Regions from separate parts of the Citrobacter freundii complex sp. 2025EL-00176 genome, predicted to be linked through region 1. Evidence: predicted binding sites of a transcription regulator. Region 1 holds the regulator's gene; each other region holds the start of a gene.
What was found. Region 1 encodes PurR, which represses purine synthesis genes. Its sites were predicted from a motif close to CANGCAAACGTTTGCNTG; they were not measured.
Positions count from the first base shown of each region.

Region 2: the regulator PurR is predicted to act here: its motif matches at 1,064-1,081, upstream of cvpA (colicin V production protein).
Region 3: the regulator PurR is predicted to act here: its motif matches at 1,415-1,432, upstream of purL (phosphoribosylformylglycinamidine synthase).
Region 4: the regulator PurR is predicted to act here: its motif matches at 944-961, upstream of pyrC (dihydroorotase).

Region 1 covers NZ_JBRYHT010000001.1:770,965-773,169, forward strand. Annotated here, with positions in the region: gene punR (DNA-binding transcriptional activator PunR) at 1-625, shown strand, start outside; gene purR (HTH-type transcriptional repressor PurR) at 622-1,647, opposite strand; gene cydH (cytochrome bd-I accessory subunit CydH) at 1,945-2,034, shown strand.
Region 2 covers NZ_JBRYHT010000015.1:27,083-29,287, reverse strand. Annotated here, with positions in the region: gene folC (bifunctional tetrahydrofolate synthase/dihydrofolate synthase) at 1-276, shown strand, start outside; gene dedD (cell division protein DedD) at 266-934, shown strand; gene cvpA (colicin V production protein) at 1,137-1,625, shown strand; gene purF (amidophosphoribosyltransferase) at 1,659-2,205, shown strand, end outside.
Region 3 covers NZ_JBRYHT010000016.1:53,271-55,475, forward strand. Annotated here, with positions in the region: gene purL (phosphoribosylformylglycinamidine synthase) at 1-1,339, opposite strand, end outside; gene mltF (membrane-bound lytic murein transglycosylase MltF) at 1,597-2,205, shown strand, end outside.
Region 4 covers NZ_JBRYHT010000001.1:447,551-449,755, reverse strand. Annotated here, with positions in the region: gene mdtH (multidrug efflux MFS transporter MdtH) at 1-229, shown strand, start outside; gene ACVXHP_RS02215 (lipoprotein) at 344-904, shown strand; gene pyrC (dihydroorotase) at 1,010-2,056, shown strand; gene dinI (DNA damage-inducible protein I) at 2,122-2,205, shown strand, end outside.

The sequences.
Region 1 (2,205 bases):
CCCCGAACGTACCCGGCAGATGATTGTGGATTTCTATCGTCACTTTGATGATGTCGAACTGCTGGTTTTTCAGGAAGTGTTTAATGGCGTCTGGGACGCGCTTTCAGATGGGCGCGTAGAGCTGGCTATTGGCGCCACGCAGGCCATTCCGGTAGGGGGGCGCTATACCTTCCGCGACATGGGCATGCTGAGCTGGAGCTGCGTGGTGGCCAGCCATCATCCGCTGGCGTCAATGTCGGGGCCGCTAAGCGATGATACGTTGCGCAACTGGCCGTCGCTGGTGCGCGAAGATACCTCGCGTACATTGCCGAAACGTATTACCTGGTTACTGGATAACCAAAAGCGCGTTGTGGTTCCTGACTGGGAATCTTCAGCGACCTGCTTGTCTGCGGGATTGTGTGTGGGCATGGTACCAACACATTTTGCCAAACCGTGGATTGATAGCGGTAAATGGGTCTCGTTGCAGTTGGAGAATCCCTTTCCTGATGCCGCGTGTTGTCTGACATGGCAGCAGAACGACACCTCGCCCGCACTGAGCTGGTTGCTGGATTATTTAGGGGATAGCGAAACGCTGAATAAAGAATGGTTGCGGGAGCCAGATGAGGCCCCCGCACAGCAGGCTTAACGACGATAATCGCGGAATGGACCGTCAGCAACGGAGCGGCGCTCTACCAGACGCGGATGAACCTCGATCGACTGCGACTCTTCGCGTTTATTCACGATGCGGTCTAACAGCATGTTGAAGGCCGTTTCACCCAGTGAATCCTTAGGTTGGTGAATGGTCGTCAGCGCTGGCGTGAAGAAGCGGGCGTTGCGCACGTTATCATAACCGATGAGCGAGACATCCTGCGGTACGCGCAGTCCCATCTCGTCAGCAGCGCACAGCGCGCCCATCGCCATGATATCGCCACCGCAGAACACGGCGGTCGGACGATGCGACTGTGAAAGAATTTGCTGCATGGCGCGATAACCGGACTCAGGTTCAAAATCGCCCTGTACAATCCAGTTGTCGGGAACCTTAATCAGCGCTTCTTCCATCGCTTTCATAAAGCCAGCCAGACGACCGGCCCCGGTATTCCGTTCCATCGGGCCCGGGATCGCGCCAATCTCGCGATGGCCGCGTTCTATCAGATACCGACCCGCCATGTAACCGCCCTCGAAAGCGTTATCAATGACCGTATCGGTAAAATCAGCTTTAGCTTCGCCCCAATCCATCACAACCATCGGAATATGGCGATACTCTTCGAGCATCGAAAGCAGTGATTCCGGATACTCAGAACACATCACCAACAGACCATCAACACGCTTTTGCGCCATCATTGACAGATAGGCCTGCTGTTTTTCAAGGCTGTTCCATGCGTTGCCCAGAATCAGGGTATAGCCTTTCTGGAAACAGTTTTTCTCAACGGCTTCGATAATTTCGGCGAAATAGGCCGCTTCACTGCTGGTCGCCAGCAAGCCGATAGACTTGGTGTGATTCACCTTCAGGCTGCGCGCAACTGCGCTTGGAGAATAGTGCAGCTCTTTGATCGCAGCCCAAACCGCATTACGCGTTTCTTCCGCGACAAAGCGCGTCTTGTTAATTACGTGTGATACGGTTGTAGTGGAAACGTTTGCTCGCTTCGCTACATCTTTAATTGTTGCCATTACATCTCACTCCAGACCATATCCTAAGCTCCTGAGAATACTCCAGGTAAACGTTTGCCTTCACACACCCTTAACGCAACGTAGGGGTTGCGGCACGCCGGGAAAACGACACGGAACGTCAGGAAGGGGTCAATGGCCGGTACGCTAATCAAGTAAGCGTGGAATTTTGTCTGATCTTAACGAAAAGGGGAAGAGTTAAAAGCAGTTATCAATATAAATCGTGAGAGATTTTTGCTTTCAAGTGTGTAAAAATGCGCAATATCACTTTTTGTGTGGGAATAAAAAGGAGAAAACTTGATGAGCACCGATCTGAAATTTTCGTTAGTGACTACCATTATTGTTCTGGGTTTGATCGTCGCGGGTGGCCTCACCGCAGCGCTGCATTGATTTCCCCGAGGGAGTTAGCTCTCCCTCATCCTTTCCGCATCTGTTTCCCCTCTATTGTTTGCGAATAAGCAAAAGTCTTTTGCAATTTTGTTAACTTTATTAATTTTGCGATCAATGTCATGCTTTTGACTCTTATTTTATGTCGCGCCACGGCTCGACGTTACGGAGTCG
Region 2 (2,205 bases), on a different contig from region 1:
ATGCTACATGATAAAGATATTGCCGGTACGTTGGCCTGGTTAAAAAGCGTGGTTGACGCCTGGTACTGTGCGCCTCTGGAAGGGCCGCGTGGCGCAACGGCTGAACAGCTGTTGGAGCATCTGGGCAAAGGTGAAGCCTATGACAGCGTGGCGCAGGCATGGTCTGCGGCACTGGCCGAGGCGAAGCCAGAAGATACCGTGTTGGTGTGTGGATCGTTTCACACTGTCGCACATGTCATGGAAGTGATAGACGTGGGGAGAAGCGGTGGCGAGTAAGTTTCAGAATCGATTAGTTGGCACAATTGTGCTGGTCGCGCTTGGGGTGATTGTGCTCCCCGGGCTGCTTGACGGGCAAAAAAAACATTATCAGGATGAGTTTGCAGCGATCCCTCTGGTGCCCAAACCCGGCGATCGCGATGAACCGGACATGATGCCTGCGGCAACGCAGGCGCTGCCAACGCAACCGCCTGAAGGGGCGGCAGAAGAGGTGCGCGCTGGCGATGCCGCCGCACCATCGTTGGACCCATCGCGCATGGCAACGGCAAACAGCGCGGCGTTAGATCCTGTTCCCGCACCTGTTGAATCGCCGAAACCTAAACCGAAGCCGCAACCCGTTGCCGCCACACCGGCACCAACCCCTGCGCCTGCTCCAGCACCGAAATCGGTCGCGGAAGAAGCGCCAGCCCCGACCGGCAAAGCCTATGTTGTGCAGCTCGGCGCGCTGAAAAATGCGGATAAGGTCAATGAGATCGTGGGTAAACTTCGTGGCGCGGGCTTCCGGGTATATACTTCCCCGTCAACGCCGGTACAGGGTAAAATAACCCGCATTCTCGTAGGGCCTGACGCCTCCAGAGATAAGCTGAAGAACTCGCTGGGCGAGCTCCAGAAGATCTCCGGTTTGAGTGGGGTTGTGATGGGGTATACCCCTAATTAAGGGGCAGTCTCATGTCGGCCGGATACGGTGTTTTCACCGCTATCCGGCAGTGTCCGAAGAGGCATAAAACCGTATGGCGTTGAAGATTTTTTCAGCGCCATTTTTATTTACGCGTGGAAAGGAAATCCCTACGCAAACGTTTTCTTTTTCTGTTAGAATGCGCCCCGAACAGGACGACAGGGCGTAAAATCGTGGGACACTTATGGTCTGGATTGATTACGCCATTATCGCGGTGATTGGTTTTTCCTGTCTGGTTAGCCTGATCCGTGGCTTTGTTCGTGAAGCATTATCGTTGGTGACTTGGGGTTGTGCTTTCTTTGTCGCCAGCCATTACTACACTTACCTGTCTGTCTGGTTTACGGGCTTTGAAGACGAACTGGTTCGAAATGGGATTGCTATCGCGATACTGTTCATCGCGACACTTATCGTCGGCGCTATCGTTAACTTTGTGATAGGCCAACTGGTAGAGAAAACAGGCCTGTCGGGTACCGACAGGGTGTTGGGGGTTTGCTTTGGTGCTCTGCGAGGAGCGCTGATTGTCGCCGCCATACTGTTCTTTCTCGATACGTTTACCGGTCTGTCGAAAAGTGAAGACTGGGGTAAGTCGCAGCTGATCCCGCAGTTCAGTTTCATCATCAGATGGTTCTTTGACTATCTGCAAAGCTCGTCAAGTTTCTTGCCCAAAGTATAAACTTTGGGTCGTTGCTGAACGAGGAAAAGACGTATGTGCGGTATTGTCGGTATCGCCGGTGTTATGCCGGTAAACCAGTCGATTTATGACGCGTTAACGGTGCTCCAGCATCGTGGTCAGGATGCTGCGGGCATCATCACTATTGATGCCAACAACTGCTTCCGCTTGCGTAAAGCAAACGGAATGGTGAGCGATATTTTTGAAGCGCGCCATATGCAGCGTTTGCAGGGCAATATGGGCATCGGTCATGTGCGTTACCCAACGGCTGGCAGCTCCAGCGCCTCCGAAGCTCAACCTTTTTACGTCAACTCACCGTATGGCATCACGCTTGCCCATAATGGCAACCTGACCAACGCACATGAGTTACGTAAAAAGCTGTTTGAAGAAAAGCGCCGCCACATCAATACCACTTCAGATTCAGAAATCCTGCTGAATATTTTCGCCAGCGAACTGGATAACTTCCGCCATTACCCGCTGGAAGCAGACAATATTTTTGCGGCCATTGCGGCAACCAACCGCCAGATCCGTGGCGCCTATGCCTGCGTGGCGATGATTATCGGCCACGGTATGGTTGCCTTCC
Region 3 (2,205 bases), on a different contig from region 1:
CGATGTTCATCGCCGGGCCGCCGAGAACGATCAGCTTCGCGCCGACGACAATCTCGCCTTTCTGCACGTGATCGGCACGGATGTTGCCAATGCCGCCCGCCAGCATGATCGGCTTATGATAGCCGCGCAGCTCTTCGCCGTTGTGACTGTTAACTTTTTCTTCATAGGTACGGAAGTAGCCGGTCAGCGCCGGACGACCAAATTCGTTGTTAAACGCCGCGCCGCCCAGCGGGCCGTCGGTCATGATATCCAGCGCGGTAACAATACGTTCCGGTTTGCCGAAATCTTCTTCCCACGGCTGTTCGAAGCCGGGAATACGCAGGTTGGAAACAGAGAAGCCCACCAGCCCGGCTTTCGGTTTTGCGCCGCGCCCGGTGGCGCCTTCATCACGAATTTCACCGCCGGATCCGGTTGCCGCGCCCGGCCATGGAGAGATGGCGGTCGGGTGGTTATGGGTTTCGACCTTCATCAGGATATGGGCTGGCTCCTGATGGAAATCGTAGCGACCGGTTTCGTGGTCAGCGAAGTAACGGCCAACTTCGGATCCTTCCATCACCGCAGCGTTGTCTTTATAGGCAGACAGCACGTGGTCCGGGGTGGTTTCGAAGGTGTTTTTAATCATTTTAAACAGCGACTTCGGCTGCTGTTCACCGTCGATAATCCAGTCGGCGTTAAAAATCTTGTGGCGACAGTGTTCGGAGTTGGCCTGCGCGAACATGTACAGCTCGATGTCGTTCGGGTTGCGCCCCAGTTTGCTGAACGCATCCTGTAGATAGTCGATTTCATCTTCCGCCAATGCCAGGCCGAGACGCACGTTGGCGTCAATCAGCGCCTGACGACCCTGGCCGAGCAGGTCAACGCTGGAGACCGGCGCAGGCTGGTGATGCGCAAACAGTTTTTCGGCATCGTTTAGCGCAGAGAAAACCGTTTCCATCATGCGGTCGTGCAGTACGTCGGCAACCTCCTGCCACTGCGCCGCAGTCAGCGTAGAAGCGTCTACATAGTAAGCAACACCACGCTCCAGGCGGCTAATCTGTTGTAGGCCGCAATTATGGGCAATATCAGTCGCTTTAGAAGACCACGGGGAGATGGTGCCTGGACGAGGGGTAACCAGCAGCAGTTTACCCTCAGGAGCGTGGCTGTGAAGAGCAGGACCATATTTCAGCAGGCGTGCAAGCTGTGCGTGCTCATCCTCATTCAACGGTGCGTTCAGATCGGCAAAATGGACGTACTCGGCGTAAATATTGTGGACCTGGAGGTTGGCAGCCTGAAAACGTGCCAGCAGTTTGTTAATACGGAATGCAGACAGTGCAGGTGAACCACGCAGAATTTCCATCATAAGTCTCTCGTCTTCTAAGCTTTCGGTGTGCCCAAGTGGGGGAAACGGGCGGTATTATAAAGAATCTACCGCGCCGACGAAACCGTTTGCGTGGAAATAAAATCGCGGCCTTGTCTTATCATCAAATGCGGTCTGTATTCTGAATAAGTTGCCAACTGACGCAAGTTTAAGCAAAATGCCGCTCATTAATGACGACTTCACTTCTTAAACAACACCACAGCAGACAGAGACAACGTACGGTTCAGAGAATTAACTAATTGAAAAAATTAAAGATTAATTATCTGTTCATCGGCATATTAACGCTGTTGTTGGCAGCGGCTCTCTGGCCATCCATTCCCTGGTTCGGTAAAGCCGAAAATCGTATCGCCGCCATTCAGTCGCGGGGAGAACTGCGCGTCAGTACCATCGACTCGCCGTTAACTTACGCTACTCTCAACGGCAAAAAATTCGGTCTGGATTATGAACTGGCCCAGGCGTTCGCCAACTATTTAGGCGTGAAGTTAAAAGTTACCGTGCGTCAGAACATCAGCCAGCTGTTTGACGACCTGGATAACGGGAATGCCGATCTGTTAGCCGCAGGCCTGGTGTATAACAGCGAGCGGGTGAAAAATTATCAGCCCGGCCCGACCTATTACTCGGTTTCACAACAGCTGGTGTATCGTGTTGGGCAATATCGCCCCCGAACCCTGGCTACCGTGAATGAAAATCAGCTGACTATCGCCCCGGGGCATGTGGTGGTTAACGATCTCCAGCAGCTAAAAGAGAAAAAATTTCCCGACCTGAGCTGGAAAGTAGATGACAAAAAGGGCACCACTGAACTGCTTGATGATGTTATCGCCGGTAAGCTGGATTACACCATCGCCGAT
Region 4 (2,205 bases), 320 kb from region 1:
TGCGCGGGCTCGAGGAAGTTACATGGGTTTCAGCCGACTGGGACTCGCCATCGGCGGCGCCATCGGTTATGTCGGCGGCGGCTGGTTGTTTGATATGGGTAAAGCCCTGGCGCAGCCTGAATTGCCGTGGATGATGCTCGGTATTATCGGCTTCATCACCTTCCTGGCTTTGGGTTGGCAATTCAGCCACAAACGCCCAACGCGCGGCATGCTGGAACCCGACGCCTGATAGCTAATTCGGTGCACGGGCACTTTTCAGTTTTTTCTGCTGGTGCCCGGAGCGCTGGTACTCGATGATGCTTTGTGTCACGATTACGCCACAAGCATCATGTTGAGGAACCCCATGAAAAAGCTTTTTTTTGCCGCTGCACTCATTGTTGGCGGCCTGTTGGTTGGTTGTAATCAACTCACGCAATATACGGTTAGCGAGCAAGAGATTAATCAGGCGCTGGCGAAGCATAACAACTTTTCTAAAGATATCGGTTTACCCGGCGTCGCTGAGGCACACATCGTACTGAGCAACCTCGCCAGTCAGATAGGGCGTGAAGAGCCTAACAAAGTGACTTTGACGGGTGATGCTAACCTGGACATGAATTCCCTGTTTGGCAGTCAGAAAGCCACCATGAAGCTGAAGCTCAAGGCCTTACCGGTCTTCAATAAAGAGAAAGGCGCAATTTATTTGCAAGAGATGGAGGTCGTGGACGCGACCGTGACACCAGAAAAAATGCAGTCGGTACTGCAAACGCTGATGCCATATTTAAACCAGTCGCTGCGTAATTACTTTAACCAACAGCCTGCCTACGTTCTGCAGGAAGACAGCAGCCAGGGTGAAGCGCTGGCGAAAAAACTGGCGAAAGGTATAGAAGTGAAACCGGGCGAAATCATCATCCCGTTCACCGACTAATAAACCCGAGGGCGCTGATGCGCCCTTTTTTTTCGTGCAAACGAAAACGTTTCCGCTTATCCTTTGTTTCCGGCAAAAAAGACAATCCTCAGCCGGAGCATATTGATGACTGCACCATCCCAGGTTTTAAAGATCCGCCGCCCAGACGACTGGCATCTTCACTTTCGCGATGGCGACATGTTAAAAACTGTCGTGCCCTATACCAGTGAAATTTACGGCCGCGCCATTGTCATGCCGAACCTGGCACCGCCCGTCACCACGGTTGATGCGGCTATCGCTTATCGCCAACGCATTCTTGATGCGGTACCTGCCGGACACGACTTCACGCCTTTAATGACCTGCTACTTAACGGATACGCTGGATCCCAATGAGCTGGAGCGTGGTTTCAACGAAGGCGTGTTCACCGCCGCGAAACTCTACCCGGCCAATGCCACCACCAACTCGACGCATGGCGTAACTTCTATTGATGCCATCATGCCGGTGCTGGAACGGATGGAAAAATTGGGTATGCCACTGTTGGTGCATGGTGAAGTGACGCATGCGGATATCGATATTTTCGATCGCGAAGCACGTTTTATTGAGTCGGTTATGGAACCGTTGCGTCAGCGTTTGACCGCGCTGAAAGTGGTGTTTGAACACATCACCACTAAAGATGCTGCCGAATATGTGCGCGACGGTAACGAGCTTCTCGCCGCCACCATTACGCCACAACATCTCATGTTTAACCGCAACCACATGCTGGTAGGCGGCATTCGCCCGCACCTGTATTGTCTGCCGATCCTTAAACGTAACGACCACCAACAGGCGCTGCGTGAACTGGTCGCCAGCGGATTTAGCCGTGCGTTCCTTGGTACCGACTCAGCGCCGCATGCGCGTCATCGCAAAGAATCCAGTTGCGGCTGCGCCGGGTGTTTCAACGCCCCGACAGCGCTGGGCAGCTATGCCACCGTATTTGAAGAGATGAATGCGCTAAGCCATTTTGAAGCCTTCTGCTCACTCAATGGCCCGCAGTTCTATGGCCTGCCGGTAAATGAGACCTTTATTGAGCTTGAGCGCGTGGAGCACCAGGTCCCGGAGAGCATTGCGCTGGCAGATGATACGCTGGTACCTTTCCTGGGTGGCGAAACGGTACGTTGGTCAGTAAAAAACTAAAAAAAGTGTAGCCAACTGATTTGAATGACTGTATAAATAAACAGTATATTCAACAGGGGGCTACTATGCGTATTGAAGTCACTATTGCCAAAACTTCACCTTTACCTGCCGGTGCGATTGACGCATTGGCAGGTGAACTCTCCCGCCGT